One region of the Weizmannia sp. FSL K6-0777 genome, then DNA from elsewhere that is predicted to be linked to it. Evidence: predicted binding sites of a transcription regulator. Region 1 holds the regulator's gene; the other holds the start of a gene.

Region 1 (7,522 bases):
GACAGAAGCCTGCGGTCAATCAATCCGTTCAGTTCTTCCCTCGTCATTTCCCGGAATTGGCCGTTGTAAAATTTCACCTGTTCCCCGAGGCAAAGCTTTATTTTTTCCCTTTTTGGTTCTTTTTGCTTTAAGTAATCCCTAAGGCTTTGCACAAAAATCTGGTATTCCTGTTCCATTTTGTATTCGTCAATCGCAATGCCGATGTATCGGTCAAGACAGTCAAAATAGCCTTTTAAGCGGAACGTCAGCACGGAAGCGAGCGGCAATGTGCACGATTCGCCAACCAGCGGTGCGACCGCTCCTTCAATAGCGGCGCGTTCGTCGATCTCACCCGCCAGATCCGTCAGCTCCGGCCGCTCTCCTTTCAGCATGCCGTCTACGATTTCGAGTATCCGGTTTTGCTCTTCTTCCGCCTGAAAAAAATAGGCTTGTTTCAGTTGGTTACAAATCCACTCGTTTCTTTTTTTCTTCATGATGAAATTTGCAACGGCTGCCTGCAGTTCCTGTTTATTGCCGGCCGCTTCCACAACATAATGTATTTTCCCATGCAGCACTGCTTCCCGGATTTTCACAGTGCGCCGTTTTTCCTTTGCAAAATATGCTTTTATCCATAATGCATCATCCTTGTCCCTGATCAGGAATTCCAATCCAAGCCCCCCCTGTACGGTAAAACATTCTCGTTTGCTTTACCTTATGTATATGAAGCGGCATCAGCAAATAGAAGACGGGAAAGCGTTACGAAATGAAAAAAGCGGGCCCCCTCATGCAAGGGTCAGGCCCGCTGGTTCGGCCCCTCCATCCGGACAGGGGCGCTTAAATATTTGATGCGCTCGAGAATGCGCGCTGCTTTCAATTCTTCCTTTTCCCCGCGCTGGGTATAAGTGAAATGGTACTCTAAATCCTCATAGCTGAAATTGGATGTAAAAAAAGTGGGAAGGTCTTCCTGCATCCTGTATTGGAGAATCGGGCCGAGCACTTCATCCCGCGTCCAGCTCGAGTTCGTTTCCGCACCGATATCATCCAACATCAATACGGGCACTTGCTTCACCGTATCCAGCTTTTCCCCGGTGGAGTGGTCGCCGATCGAGTCCTTCATTTCGCGGAAAAACTCAGGCACATACACGATTAAAGAAGAGACCTGTTTCCGGTCCGCCAGCTCGTTCGCAATTGCACCAAGCAAATACGATTTGCCGACGCCGAAATTGCCGTATAAATATAGTCCCTTCATTTTTTTGCCCGGCTCGTATTCACGGACAAAGCGATGCGCAAAATCGTATGCATCAAGACGCCCCATTTGTTCAAGGAAAAAATCACCAAAGGACGCCTCCAATATTTTTTTCGGCATGTGCATGCTTTGGATCAGCCTGCGCGTTTTATTGCGCTCATCCTCCAATATTTTCTTCTGGCACCTTTTATAGTGGATCTCAATATTGCCATGTTCAATAACGAGTTCCGGCACATACCCTTTCATCATATTCACGCATTCGCCAAGGCTTTTGCACCGGCTGCAATTTTTTTCCTGTGAAATGAATTCGTACAGTTTCATCCAGCTTTTTTCAATCATCGATTTTGTGACTTCACCGTGGTGTGCATCCAAAAAAGCGCGGATGTCGGGATGCGTGATGATTTCCTGCTTCATTTCTTCATAACGCTTGCGGAAACTAGGATTGGATGAAAGCCTTTTGAGTGTCTCATTTATGTTTTCCACCGCCTTCACCCTTTCTTGTATTGTTCACGTATTTTTTCAAGCCTTTTTCTTTTTTCTTCCATTGACTCGCCATCGGCTTGGACCGCGGTCGCAGTGGTTTTTTGGTCTTCTTTTTTAAACCAGTCCGGCAGCTTTTCAACCCGGACCGGCTTTCTCCGTCCGGTGCCGTTCTTCTCTTTATTGTTCAGCCATTGTTTGTACTGGCGGTCTTCTTTTTTGGCAAACGCCATCGCTTCCTTGGCGGTTTTCAGTTTTTTGCGCGCCCAGTGGGAAGCCACTTTTTCTAAATAATTTTTCGACAGCTTCATATCGGTTTTAAATAAAACATATTGGATTAGTACATTTACAACCCCAAGGGGAAGCTGCTGGGCAAACATGACTTCTTCAATGGCGGCAAGATCTGCTTTCGCCGGTTCGCTGCCGCCCGAAAAATCGATCAGCATTTGTCTCGGAGAAGTCGTTTCCAGGTAGCGGAGGAATTTCTCCTCATCGTTTTCCGGCTCTTTTTGTTCTTTCGCATCCGCTTCTGGCTGGAAGCGGTCAACAAGGCGTGGCAGTTCGTCATGATGTTCAATCTGGTACCAGCTGCGCGCGATTTTCCGCAAATCCTCCACCCGGATTTCCAAGTCTGCCGTCAATGCCTGGAGCAAAATTTTCTTTATGTCCAGCTCATTTAAACCGTATAAAAATGAAAGCTTCACAATCGCTTCTCTGACTTCCGGCGTAATGGCACGCAGCGGAATCAGTTCATCACGTAAGTTTGCATATAAAAGGTCAAAATTAAAATGGGTGTTTTCGATTTTTATGACCGGGGCGGCGGTTTTTTCGATATAGCGGCGGTTTTCTTCCAGCCGGCTGAGTTGCTGCGCTTCCGCCTCATTCAGCACTTCGGGGCCGATTTTTGCGGCATACACATCCTGGAATGAGCGGGTGATGTCCCGGTACTCACCCGGTTCTACGGCGCGGTCGGAGAAGAAGTGTTTCAACCGCTGGAAATGTGTTCTGCCGAGCTGCCGGTACAGGAAAACATTTAACAAACCGTCGTTGAAAAACTGTTCCGGGGACAGGGGCGGCTGCAGTTCGTATATAAACATGCGGATGTCGTCCGTTTGTTTCATATATGTTTTCAAAAGCCCAATGCCTTCAAGCTTCAGCCGGGCTTCGTAAATTTCAGACAAATTCATGGATAAAAAGCTCATCAGATGGTAATGGTTCCAGTCTTCGGACCAGAGCCGGCCGACTTCCACTTCATTCCATAATGTCATATACAGGCTGTAACATTGCGGCCCGATTAACGGCTGGTACAGGAGCGAAATGACCTTTTGATCGTAGTCCTGAAGCAGGCCGTTTGACGATGCACGATAACGGTCAGCTGGCTGTATTTCATTCCAAATCGGTTTCATAAAAGGCACTCCGTTTAAGCATTCTTGTTGAGCAATTCTTTCAGTTCATCGAGAAAAACATTCAAGTCTTTAAATTGGCGGTAAACGGAAGCAAAGCGGACATAGGCCACTTCATCCACTTTCGACAGCCTGTCCATCACCATTTCCCCGATCAGGGTGGAACTGACTTCTGTATATCCTTGCCTGCGGATTTCTTTTTCGATCTCCATGGAGATTTTTTCAAGCTGGTCCAGCGACACAGGCCGTTTTTCACACGCTTTAATCAGCCCGCGCAAAATTTTCTCACGGTTAAATTCTTCGCGGTTGCCGTCTTTTTTCACGACAATGAGCGGGGTTTCTTCCACTTTTTCAAACGTGGTGAAGCGGTACGAGCAGTCTTCGCATTCACGCCTTCTGCGGATGGAACGGCCTTCGTCCACCGGCCTTGAATCGATCACACGCGTATTGTTGCTATGGCAAGACGGACATTTCATATGAACCCCCCGTTCTGATACATTCTTACTACCATCATATATAAAAGAAGGCGAATAGACAACAGAAAGGTTTATCCTATTCCCGAAAGAAATTTATACATGCAGAACATATTGGATGTATCTTCTGTTTGTATATCCGGAAAAGTCCTCACTTTTCATCTATCCATCAATAGAATAGAAAGGTTTACACTTCTATTTCGTCAGCGTCCCGCACAAGTCATCCTCCGGCGCGGCTCTGAAAACTGGTAACGAAAACGGAGCAGGCTGGTGCTGCTCCGTTCGGCTTAGGCAATATTGATTTTCCCGGTTTCTTCCATTTTTTCCGCGACGAGCTGTGCCAGTTGTACGACGCGGCAAGAATAGCCCCATTCATTATCGTACCAGGCCAGCACCTTGACTTTGCTTCCATCCATGACCATCGTGGATAAGCCGTCGACAATGGCCGAGTACGGATTTGTCGTATAATCCGAAGAAACGAGCGGCACTTCTGTATAGTCCAAAATGCCTTGCAGCGAGCCTTTCGCCGCCGCCTTAAATGCATCATTCACTTCTTCCGCCGTCACTTCTTTTTTCAAATCGACGACAAGGTCCACTAGCGATACATCCGGGGTCGGAACACGCAGCGCCATGCCGTGTAGTTTCCCTTTCAGTTGCGGGAGAACAAGGCCTAACGCTTTTGCCGCCCCGGTTGTCGTCGGAATGATCGATTTGCCACAGGCCCGGGCACGCCTTAAATCTTTATGCGGATTGTCGATATTGTTCTGGTCATTCGTATAAGAATGGACTGTTGTCATCAGGCCGTTTACGATCCCGAATTGTTCATCAAGTACTTTCGCGACCGGTGCCAGGCAGTTTGTGGTGCAGGAAGCGTTCGAGATAATATGATGCCGCTCGATATCTAAAACGTTTTCATTTACCCCTAAAACAATCGTGACATCTTCATTCTTCCCGGGCGCTGTCAACAGTACTTTTTTCGCGCCTGCCTGAAGATGGAGCGCGGCTTTTTCCCTTGCATTGAATTTTCCGGTTGCTTCAATTACCACATCAATATCCATTTTTCCCCACGGCAGTTGGGCCGGATTGCGTTCCGCCAAAAGCCGGATGCGTTTGCCGTTCACAATGAGTGCTTCCTCTTCTTCCACTTCCACTTCTCCGGGAAATACGCCGTGGATGGAGTCATATTTAATCAAATGTGCCAGTGTTTCCGCCGGATAGCAGGCATTCACCGCCACAATATTTAAAGCGTTATCCATCATGGCTTTTCTGAAAACCATTCTGCCGATGCGGCCGAAACCATTAATCGCAATTTTTGTTTCCACAGTGCAGACAACTCCTTCGAATAATAAATGACATACTTTTAATCCATTATTCATCAATTAGTATATCATATTTTAAAAGTTATGTAGCGTTATTCCCCTATTTTTGCATAAAAAAAACCATGATGTACCCATCATGGAACGAGCTGCCAATCTGACACGATTTTTTCAAGCTGCTGTTTTGTTTCCTCCAGGCTGCCATTGTTGTCGAGCACCGCATCCGCCAGTGCCTTTTTTTCGCTCAGCGGCATTTGCGCCCGGATCCGCATCTGCGCTTCTTTTTCTGAAAGGCCGTTTCGGGTCATTAATCTCTTTAACTGCGTCTCTCCATCCACGTAAACGAGGATGGTGCGTTCAACCATATAGGTAAGCCGGCTTTCAAAAAGAAGCGGGATATCCAGAAAGACAGTTTTTTTCCCATTTTCAATTGCCCGGTCCTTTTCCCGCGTCATCCAGGCCCGGACTGCAGGGTGGACAATGCTGTTTAGTTTCATCCGGAGTGCTTCATCCGCAAAAATGAGTGCCCCGAGTTTTTTCCGGTCAAGCGTGAGATCTTGCAGCAAAATCCCTTCGCCGAACGCTTCAATGATTTGTTCATACGCAAGTTCGCCGGGTTCGACCACTTTTCTTGCGGCAATATCCGCATCGACAATCGTAAACCCTTTTGTTTTCAGCATATTGGACACCGTGCTTTTGCCGCTTGCAATCCCGCCTGTTAAGCCGATAATCTTTGCCATACTCCCACCTGCCTTGTTAAAACTTGCATATACCGATCAAAATGAGGAGAACACCTGGTATAAAGGAAATTTTCCGGATCCATTGCAGCCGGGAAAACAGCATGCCGAGCCGGATGCCGGAAGAGACAAGCAAAAAGCTCATGCCGGCAACAAGGAAACTGAGCAGAAACGGGGAGTAGCCCATGATGCCCGCACCGATCCCGGCACCGAATGCATCGAGCGAGAGCGCAATCCCAAGCATGACCGCTTCGATTCCCGTAATGGCCCCGGAACGGTCAAAATCCGCGCTCGTCGGTTTTTTCAAAATATGGATGACGACGCCCAATGAGCGGATTTCAAAGTTGAGCACGACCTTTTCCCCGGGTTCTTCTTTTTCGTCGTTTGACCGGAAAAACTGGACCATCACCCATGCCCCGATCAAAATTAAAATCACGCCGCCAATCCGGTTTGCCGTTTCCGGGCGAATCCAATGGAGTAGGCTCTTCCCGAACAGCACGGAAAGAAATAAAGACGCCCCCGAACAAACGGCGATGATGAGGAGGGACTTAAGCGGAATCTTCATCTTCCGCAGCCCGTATGTAAAACCTGTGCTGAAATTATCCATGCTGACCGCCAATGCCAATAGCAAAATCGAAAGCCGGAAACCCACGGCCATCGCCCCTTCCGTTTTGCATCGCTGCTATTAGTGTATGGAGGGGGCCTGGCCAATGTTCAACCTGTTATCTGCGTTTCTTTTGGCAATTCGGGCAGTAATGGGTGCCGCGGCCTGCTGTAACCATCTTTTCAATCGGGGTGCCGCATTTCCGGCACGGCTCCCCTTTCCGGCCGTAAACATACAGCTCGAGCTGGAACATGCCCATCTGCCCTTGCGAATTCACATAGGAACGGACCGTGCTGCCGCCTTTTTCAACGGCTTCCTGCAACGTTTGGACGATCTCGCTGTGTAAAAGATGTACGTCTTTTTTTGTCAGTGACTTTGCTTTCCGCTCCGGATAGATGCGGGCACGGAACAAGGCTTCGTCCACATAAATATTCCCGAGCCCAGAAATGACCGTCTGATCGAGCAAACAGGTTTTGATATTGCGTTCCGTTTTCTTTAATTTGTCGTATAAATATTTTTCCGTAAACGCATCGGATAACGGCTCAGGGCCGAGTTTTGAAAGCGGGAGAGAGGACAATTCCTCCCCCTTTAAAAACAAATGCATCGTCCCGAATTTGCGGACGTCTTTATACCTTAGTTCCTTTCCGGATTGAAAATGAAAAATCATATGCGTATGCTTTTCAACCGGTTCATTTTGGTCATAAACCCGGTACCGTCCTTCCATGCGCAAATGGGAGACAAGCGCGTAATGGTCCGTGTAAAAAATGAGAAATTTGCCGCGCCGCCCGAGCGAACGGATCGTTTCACCGGCCAGAGCATCGGCAAACGCCTCTGTGTGAAGCGGCTTTTTGACCATTTTTGGCAAAAGCACCGTTACGCTTTCAATCGTTTCGCCGGCAACGAGCTGTGCCAGCGTTCTTCGTATCGTTTCCACTTCCGGTAGTTCCGGCATGCTTGATTCCTCTTTCCTTTCTTTGTTGCCTGCAGCTATTTTGCATCAAACCAGGTCGGCCCGTATGCGGAATCCACTTTCAGGGGAGCGGCAAGATCTACGGCATGCTCCATCACTTCCGGCACAATTTCTTTCAGCACTTCAATCTCTTCTTCCGGCGCTTCGAAAATCAGCTCGTCATGGACCTGCAGCAGCAGCCGCGCCCGCAGTTTTTCTTTTTTCAGCCTTTTTGCCATATCGATCATCGCTTTTTTAATAATATCAGCTGCACTTCCCTGGATCGGTGTATTCATGGCCGTCCTTTCAGCAAAGCTGCGCAAGTTGAAATTCCG
Region 2 (7,522 bases), 270 kb from region 1:
CAGCCCCATTTTTTCCATTTTGTCCGCAATATTTAAAACATAAGACGGGGTGCCGCAAATGACGGTTGGTTTTAAATCTTCAATCAATGTAATCTGCCTTTCTGTATTCCCACCGGAAACCGGCACAGTCGCCATTCCTAATTTTTCCGATCCCCCGTGCAGGCCCAGCCCTCCGGTAAACAGGCCGTAACCATAGGCATTATGCAAAACGCCGCCCGGTTTTCCGCCACAGGCAGCAATGGCCCGTGCGACAATGTCAGCCCAGTTGTCGATATCCTTTTTTGTGTAGGCAACGACTGTCGGTTTTCCGCTTGTGCCGCTCGAAGCATGGAGACGAACAATCCGATCCATCGACGCTGCAAAAAGGCCGTACGGATAATGGTCACGCAAATCTTTTTTTACGGTAAACGGCAATTTGCGGATATCGCTAAGCGTATGGATATCATCCGGTGCAAGACGGCGCTCCTTTAATTTAGCGCGGTAAAAGGGAACCTTTTCATATACTGCATTCACCGTTTGCTTTAATCTCTCCAATTGCAGCCATTCCAGTTCCTCTCTGTTGAGCGTTTCCATTTGTTCATTAAAAATCATGATTTCCCACCCCTTTGTTCGTTCAAAACCAAAACCGGTTTCCTTTCGATTCACTTGTGGGCTGATCACTTATGATGCATAAAATTGGGCATTGGCAGCGATATACTGTTGTTCGGATTCTGGGACATCTTCTTCGGCAAAAATGGCTCCCACCGGGCAGACGGCGGCACATGCGGCACAGTCAATGCAAATATCCGGATCGATATAATACATATTCGTTCCTTCATGGATGGCATCTACAGGGCAGACTTCCACGCATTCTGCAGATTTTTCATGTCTGCAAGGTGATGTGATCACAAACGCCATTTTTTCACCCCCTTGTTAAACCTTCACCTTTTCAAACAGGCTGGTGCTATGCTGCGGCTGCTTGCGGGCGGCCGGATCGAGATAAACTTTTGCGCTTGCGATGGCTGTCGCTGCTTCTCCAAATCCCTGGGCGATCAGCTTTACCTTGCCGTCAAACGTTGTCACATCACCCGCCGCAAATATGCCTTCGATGTTTGTCCGCATCGCCGAATCTACGACAATCGCATTCTTATCAAAATGCAAGCCGATCTTTTTAATCGCCGCGAGGTTTGAGATAAAACCGTAATGGACAAGCAATTCATCAATTTGAAACGTCAGCTGATCTCCGCTGTTCACCTTTTCAATGGTGACAGTTTTGATTTTCAATCCGTCCCCGTCCAAATCTTTCAACAGGTATGGCGTAAAAATTTCCACGCTTGAACGTTTCATGGTTTCCACGCTTTGTTCATGCGCACGGAAATGATCGCGGCGGTGCACAATTTTAACGCTTTTTGCGACCGGCTCCAGCATCAGCGCCCAGTCTACAGCCGAGTCTCCCCCTCCAAGAATGCAAACCTCTTTCCCTTTGAATTTGCGCATATCATTCACAAAATAATGGAGGTTTTTGTTTTCGTATTGCAATGCCTGTTCGTGTTCAATCCGGCGCGGCTGGCATGCCCCGATACCGGCTGTGATCAAGACCGTTTTTGAAAAATGGAGGCCTGATCCTGTTTCGATGCGAAAGGTGCCGCGGCCGGTTTTCTTCACATCCTGCACCGTTTCGTTCAGCACAATCGTTGGATGAAATTGCATGGCTTGTTCGATTAACCGGTCGGCCAATGATTGCGCTTTCACTTTTGGCATGCCGGCTACATCATAAATGTATTTTTCGGGGTAAAGCGCGGCAAGCTGCCCGCCAAGTTGCGGCATGCTTTCAATGATTTTAACTCTCATTTGCCGCAAGCCGCCGTAAAAAGCCGCAAATAAACCAACAGGCCCGCCGCCGATAATTGTCACATCATAAACGGTTTCGTCCATCAACCGCCCTCCTTTTTATCATTTTAATTTATATAACGTTTTTAACACGTTATATATTGTTTTTGATATATAAATAGTAGCATCGGACATTTTTGCTGTCAATATTCGAATTAAAATTTTTTAACCATTTTTCTGATGATTCTTTTAACCGGTGTTTTATAAGCGAAAAAAAAAACGGAGCATCACTTTGCTCCGTTTTTTTCTCCATTATTCCGTTTACAAGCCGCATTTTAATTGTGCGCCGCAGTTATCGCATGTATTGCAGCCGCCGATCTCTTTAACTTTCCCTTTCCGACAGATCGGGCAGGTATCGCCGATTTCGTTGCCGTATGTGACGTTTGTTGACCGGATATCCGGGATGGTATCAACCAGGACGACATGCTGTTTCGCGTGTTTCACTTCCGCTTTTTCCTGTTTTTCTTCCTGTGGTTCTTCTGCTTTCAATGTCAGGACTTGCGAATCCCGGCTCCCGTCCACATAAACGGTTCCGCCTTTCGCGCCGCCCTTATACAGGCGTTCGTACACTTTTTCCACCTGTTCAACCGTGTAGCCGCGCGGGGCGTTGACCGTTTTCGAAATCGAGCTGTCCACCCAGCGCTGGATAACGCATTGGACATCGGCATGGGCTTCCGGTGCAAGATCCATCGCGGTTACAAACCAGTTTGGCAGATGGTCTTTGTCCGTTTCCGGGTGCTTATCCAGATACTCCTGGACGATATCCGCATTGACCTCGATAAATTTGCCGAGGCGCCCGCTGCGGAAATAGGAAAAGGAAAAATACGGTTCCAGCCCAGTGGAAACGCCAACCATGGTGCCGGTCGATCCGGTTGGTGCAACGGTTAGCAGATGGGAGTTCCGGATGCCGTGTTTTAAAATCGCCTTGCGGATGTCTTCCGGCATGTTTTTCATATAGCCGGTTTCCGTGAATGCATGGCGCAGGCGGTTTGTCTCTTCTTCGCTTTCACCCGTTAAAAACGGGAAACTCCCCTTTTCTTTTGCGATCTCAATGGATGCGCGGTATGCTTCGGTCGCGATCGTTTCAAACACTTTGTCGACAAGTTTATTGCCTTCTTCGGATCCGTATTCTTTTTCCATATAAATGAGAAGGTCGGCTAAGCCCATAACGCCAAGGCCGACACGCCGTTCCCCGAGCGCCTGTTTTTTGTTTTCTTTCAGGAAGTACGGGGTCGCGTCAATGACATTGTCCTGCATGCGGACGCCGGTATGGACGGTTTGTTTCAATTGGTCCCAGCGCACTTCTTTCGTTTCTTTGTCGACCATTTTTGCAAGATTGACCGCTGCGAGGTTGCAGACGGAATAGGGCGCGAGCGGTTGCTCTCCGCAAGGATTCGTTGCGACGACTTTCTGGCCGTATGCTTTTGCGTTTGTCATGTCGTTGGCGTTGTCGATAAAGAAGACGCCCGGTTCCGCCGAGTAAGTCGCGCAGATGTTAATCAAATTCCAAAGTTCTTTTGCTTTGATTTTGCGGTAGACGCGCACTTTGCGGCCGAGTTTTTCCCATTCGCGCACATCGCCGATTTTATGCCATTCTTCATTATATATGCGCATTTCTTCTTCGCTGTAATTTTCCACATCCGGAAATTTCAGTTCGAATTCCGCGTCTTGTTCAACTGCTTCCATAAATTCTTTTGTGAGGCAGACGGAAATATTGGCGCCGGTTAAAAATTCCGGATTATGGACGGTGTAATGCCCGCCTGTTGCCAGTTTTTCTTCCGCCTCTTTCATGACTTCGTCCGTAAAGCCGCCCTGTCCCGGAATATGTTTGTAGTTCACAATCCCATGGTACATTTGCCTTTCCATTTCGGAAAGCGGCGTGAATTTCAATTTGTCGTGGGCTAGCTTGCGGATCCACTCATCGTTCGTATTTTCGATCAGGAAACGCAAAATCCGCGGATTCTGCATTTTCGAAATGATAAATTCGACAATGTCCGGATGCCAGACAGCCAGCATGATCATTTGCGCTCCCCTGCGACTGCCGCCCTGTTCGACCAGGTGCGTGAGTTTGGCGATGTCATCGAGCCATGAGACAGAGCCGCTTGATTTGCCGTTGACGCCCCTTGCCAGCGTATTGCGCGGGCGCAGCGTCGAACCGTTTGTCCCAACCCCGCCGCCGCGGCTCATAATTTCCATCACTTGTTTGCGGTGTTCGGAAATGCCTTCCCGCGAATCCGGTACAAACGGCATCACATAACAATTAAAATAAGTAACTTCCGTTTCCGACCCTGCGCCGTAGAGGACGCGGCCTGCCGGGATGAAGTTTAAGTTTTTCAGTTCATTGTAAAACTTCCCAAACCATTCTTTCCGTTTCTCTTCTGTTTTTTCCACTGCCGCTAAGCCGGTTGCATTCCGTTTTGCGATTTGTTCGTAGTAGACTTCAAGCGGCTTCTCAATGATATCAAGCGGCCTTTTGATGACCCCTGTTTCTCTTTCATCCGGGTGTTCCAGGGCCTGGCGGTAATCTTCTTCAATTAAGACTTCCGCTTCATTTTTTTCCCAGTCGATTTCTTTGATGACGCCGAGCCCCCTGGCCGGAAATTTCGGGTCTTCTTTAATCGTGAGGACAACAAAATCGCCCTTGCCCAATGTGACTTTTTCCGTGTCTTTAAACGCGTATCTGTCAATCATGACAAGCCTTGAAACGCCTTTGTACGTGATGTTCATATCCGGTGTAATCGGATGGACCTGCGGAAATAAGCGGATATCTTCGTTCAGCTTCTCCACATCCCATAATTTTTCTGTCGAAGCAACAGACATAACGACAACTCCTTCTCTATTTCTCCATGCAAATTCTCTGGTGGTTCTGCCTCCTTTAAAATAGCACACCGCAGGCAAAAATCGCAAGCAAAAACACTAGATATTGTATTGACATTTTGTTTTTATATACCATATATTGTAGTTAGGTCAAACCTCTTTCTTTTTGTCAAATAAAAAAAAGAATAAGACATGCTGAAAATGCGAGAAATCCCCCGAAAAAGCAGGCAAATCCGGGCATAACGAAAAAATTTGCCGCTTGCATCAAAAAAGCAGCCATAAAAAGCGCGGCACAAAAGGAAATAGCGAAAAAGCATGCCTCTGGCCGCTAAAAAAACAAATGTTCATTTATCTCTTAAAATTCCATTCATCCGACCTGTACCGCCTGTCTGCCAGTTCTTCCACATACGCCTGTTGCGCCGGCGTCAAGGTGTACGGTTCCAGCCGGATGCCGAGCCCTTCTTCAAACCCCTTATGGAAAGCCTCTTTTGCTTCCCCGTATGTGACGGGAACGGTGCGTAGTTCATTGATTGCAACCGCCTTCTGCTTAAAACTCCGCTGCATTCTTTCCCTCACCCTGTCACTCGGATATTTAAACAGGCTGAACAGCTTCTCCTCATCCATATCGAGCAAAATCGAGCCGTGCTGCAAAATGACGCCTTTCTGCCGCGTCTGCGCGCTGCCGGCGACTTTTCTCCCTTCCACGACCAGTTCGTACCAGCTCGGCGTATCAAAACAAACCGAAGAATGCGGGGATCTTAGCGCCTCCCGTTCTGCTTCCGTCCGCGGCACCGCAAAATACGCCTCAAGGCCGAGCGCACGAAATCCCCTGACAAGCCCTTCCGAAATCACACGGTAGGCTTCCGTGACCGTTTTCGGCATATCCGGATGCGCTTCCGATACGATCACGCTGTAGGTCAGCTCGTGCTCGTGCAAAACAGCCCTTCCCCCTGTCGGACGCCGGACAAAGCCGAGCCCGTATCGTTTTACCGCTTCGAGATCGATTTCCTGTTTTGCCCGCTGGAAATACCCGATTGAAAGGGTGGCCGGATCCCAGCCGTAAAAGCGGATGGCGGGCGGGATCTCCCCTTTGCTGTGCCAGTCGAGCAGGGCCTCATCCAGCGCCATGTTAAAAAACGGCGGACAGTGGCCTGAATCTACAAACAACCAGGTTTCTTTTCCCATATGAACCCCTCTTCTTAAAAATATCACTTTACCAGTTTACCAAAAAACGACGAAAAACGGCAAAGCCCCGCTCACGTTTGTGCCGGTTTTTCCGCTAACATTAAAAACTCAAGGGCTACAGGCTTTTCAGGCGGAAAAACTGAAAAAATAGCGGTGACATGGCTTTCTGAAAAAAAGATTTTGATTCAGAAGCGCAACACGAATATAATAGTAGATAGCGCATCAGGTAAGAAAGGGGGCATGCAGATGTCACAATCGTGGTACACAGTCATCATTGTTATTGTTGCGGTAGCGGCGTATACACTCGCCAGATACTACCGGCAGAAAAAAATCCTGAAAAGCTTGACGGAAGAAGAATTCAAGGCGGGTTACCGCAAAGCGCAGCTCATTGATGTGCGCGAACCGAATGAATTTGCAAACGGACATATTTTAGGCGCCCGCAATATTCCGCTGTCTCAGCTGAAAATGAGATTAAAAGAGATCCGGACCGATAAACCGGTTTATTTATATTGCCAGAACGGGACGCGCACCGGGCGCGCCGCTGAAATGCTTTATAAAAACGGCTGCCGCGACCTTTACCAGTTGAAAGGCGGCTTTAAAAACTGGACAGGCAAAATCAAATCAGGGAAATAAAAAAATGCCGCGGCTTTGCCGCGGCATTTTTCCTTTTATTTTTTCACATAACGCAAAACCGGTTTTCGCGCCGCCCGCGTTTCATCCAGGCGTTTGACAATGGTTGTATGCGGGGCTTCCTGGACGATTTCCGGATTTTCCTCCGCTTCTTTTGCGATTTGGATCATCGCATCAATAAAGGCATCCAGCGTTTCCTTCGACTCGGTTTCCGTCGGCTCAATCATCATGCACTCTTCCACGTTGAGCGGAAAATACACGGTTGGCGGATGGAAGCCAAAATCAAGCAGCCGCTTGGCGATATCAAACGTCCGCACCCCGAGTTTTTTCTGGCGCCTGCCGCTTAACACAAATTCATGCTTACAATGGCGGTCATATGGTAGGTCGTAGTACGGCGCCAGCTTCCGCATCATATAATTGGCATTGATCACCGCATTCTCGGTCACTTCCCGCAAGCCGTCCGGCCCCATTGAACGGATATACGTATAGGCCCGGACATTGATGCCGAAATTGCCGTAAAACGGCTTCACCCTGCCGATTGATTGCGGCCGGTCTTCATCCAGATAATAGCGGCCGCCTTTTTTCGCAACAACCGGCACCGGCAAAAACGGGACCAGCTCTTTTTTGACGCCGACCGGACCCGAACCCGGGCCGCCGCCGCCGTGCGGGCCTGTAAATGTTTTATGAAGATTCAGGTGGACAACATCGAATCCCATATCGCCCGGGCGCGCCTTCGCAAGCACGGCATTCAGGTTGGCGCCGTCATAATACAGTTTGCCGCCCGCCTCATGGATAATTTCTGCAATTTCAAGAATATGCGCTTCAAACAGCCCGAGCGTATTCGGATTGGTAAGCATGAGCGCTGCGGTATCTTCCCCGGCAATTTTTCTTAAGTCGTCGAGATCCACAAGCCCTTCTTCATTCGACTTCACAGTGACCGTTTCGAAGCCGGCAACGGTCGCGGAAGCCGGGTTGGTGCCGTGGGCGGAGTCGGGAATGATCACTTTTGTCCGCTTTGTAT

Evidence for each region. The regulator NrdR, encoded in region 1, represses ribonucleotide reductase genes. The targets are predictions, from matches to a motif close to AACACNATATATNGTGTT.
Region 2: NST70_RS09215 (vitamin B12-dependent ribonucleotide reductase) is a predicted target of NrdR. The motif match lies at 4,782-4,799, and genes of this name have one in related genera.

The regions. Positions count from the first base shown of each region.
Region 1 is NZ_CP151971.1:2,215,736-2,223,257, forward strand. Features, by position in the region: gene NST70_RS10620 (putative sporulation protein YtxC) at 1-647, opposite strand, end outside; gene dnaI (primosomal protein DnaI) at 773-1,717, opposite strand; gene NST70_RS10630 (replication initiation and membrane attachment family protein) at 1,714-3,111, opposite strand; gene nrdR (transcriptional regulator NrdR) at 3,126-3,584, opposite strand; gene NST70_RS10640 (glyceraldehyde-3-phosphate dehydrogenase) at 3,869-4,903, opposite strand; gene coaE (dephospho-CoA kinase) at 5,035-5,637, opposite strand; gene ytaF (sporulation membrane protein YtaF) at 5,654-6,292, opposite strand; gene mutM (DNA-formamidopyrimidine glycosylase) at 6,357-7,190, opposite strand; gene polA (DNA polymerase I) at 7,226-7,522, opposite strand, start outside.
Region 2 is NZ_CP151971.1:1,941,265-1,948,786, forward strand. Features, by position in the region: gene NST70_RS09200 (AMP-binding protein) at 1-591, opposite strand, end outside; gene NST70_RS09205 (4Fe-4S binding protein) at 661-897, opposite strand; gene NST70_RS09210 (NAD(P)/FAD-dependent oxidoreductase) at 913-1,914, opposite strand; gene NST70_RS09215 (vitamin B12-dependent ribonucleotide reductase) at 2,131-4,689, opposite strand; gene NST70_RS09220 (biotin/lipoate A/B protein ligase family protein) at 5,035-5,871, opposite strand; gene NST70_RS09225 (rhodanese-like domain-containing protein) at 6,118-6,504, shown strand; gene gcvPB (aminomethyl-transferring glycine dehydrogenase subunit GcvPB) at 6,540-7,522, opposite strand, start outside.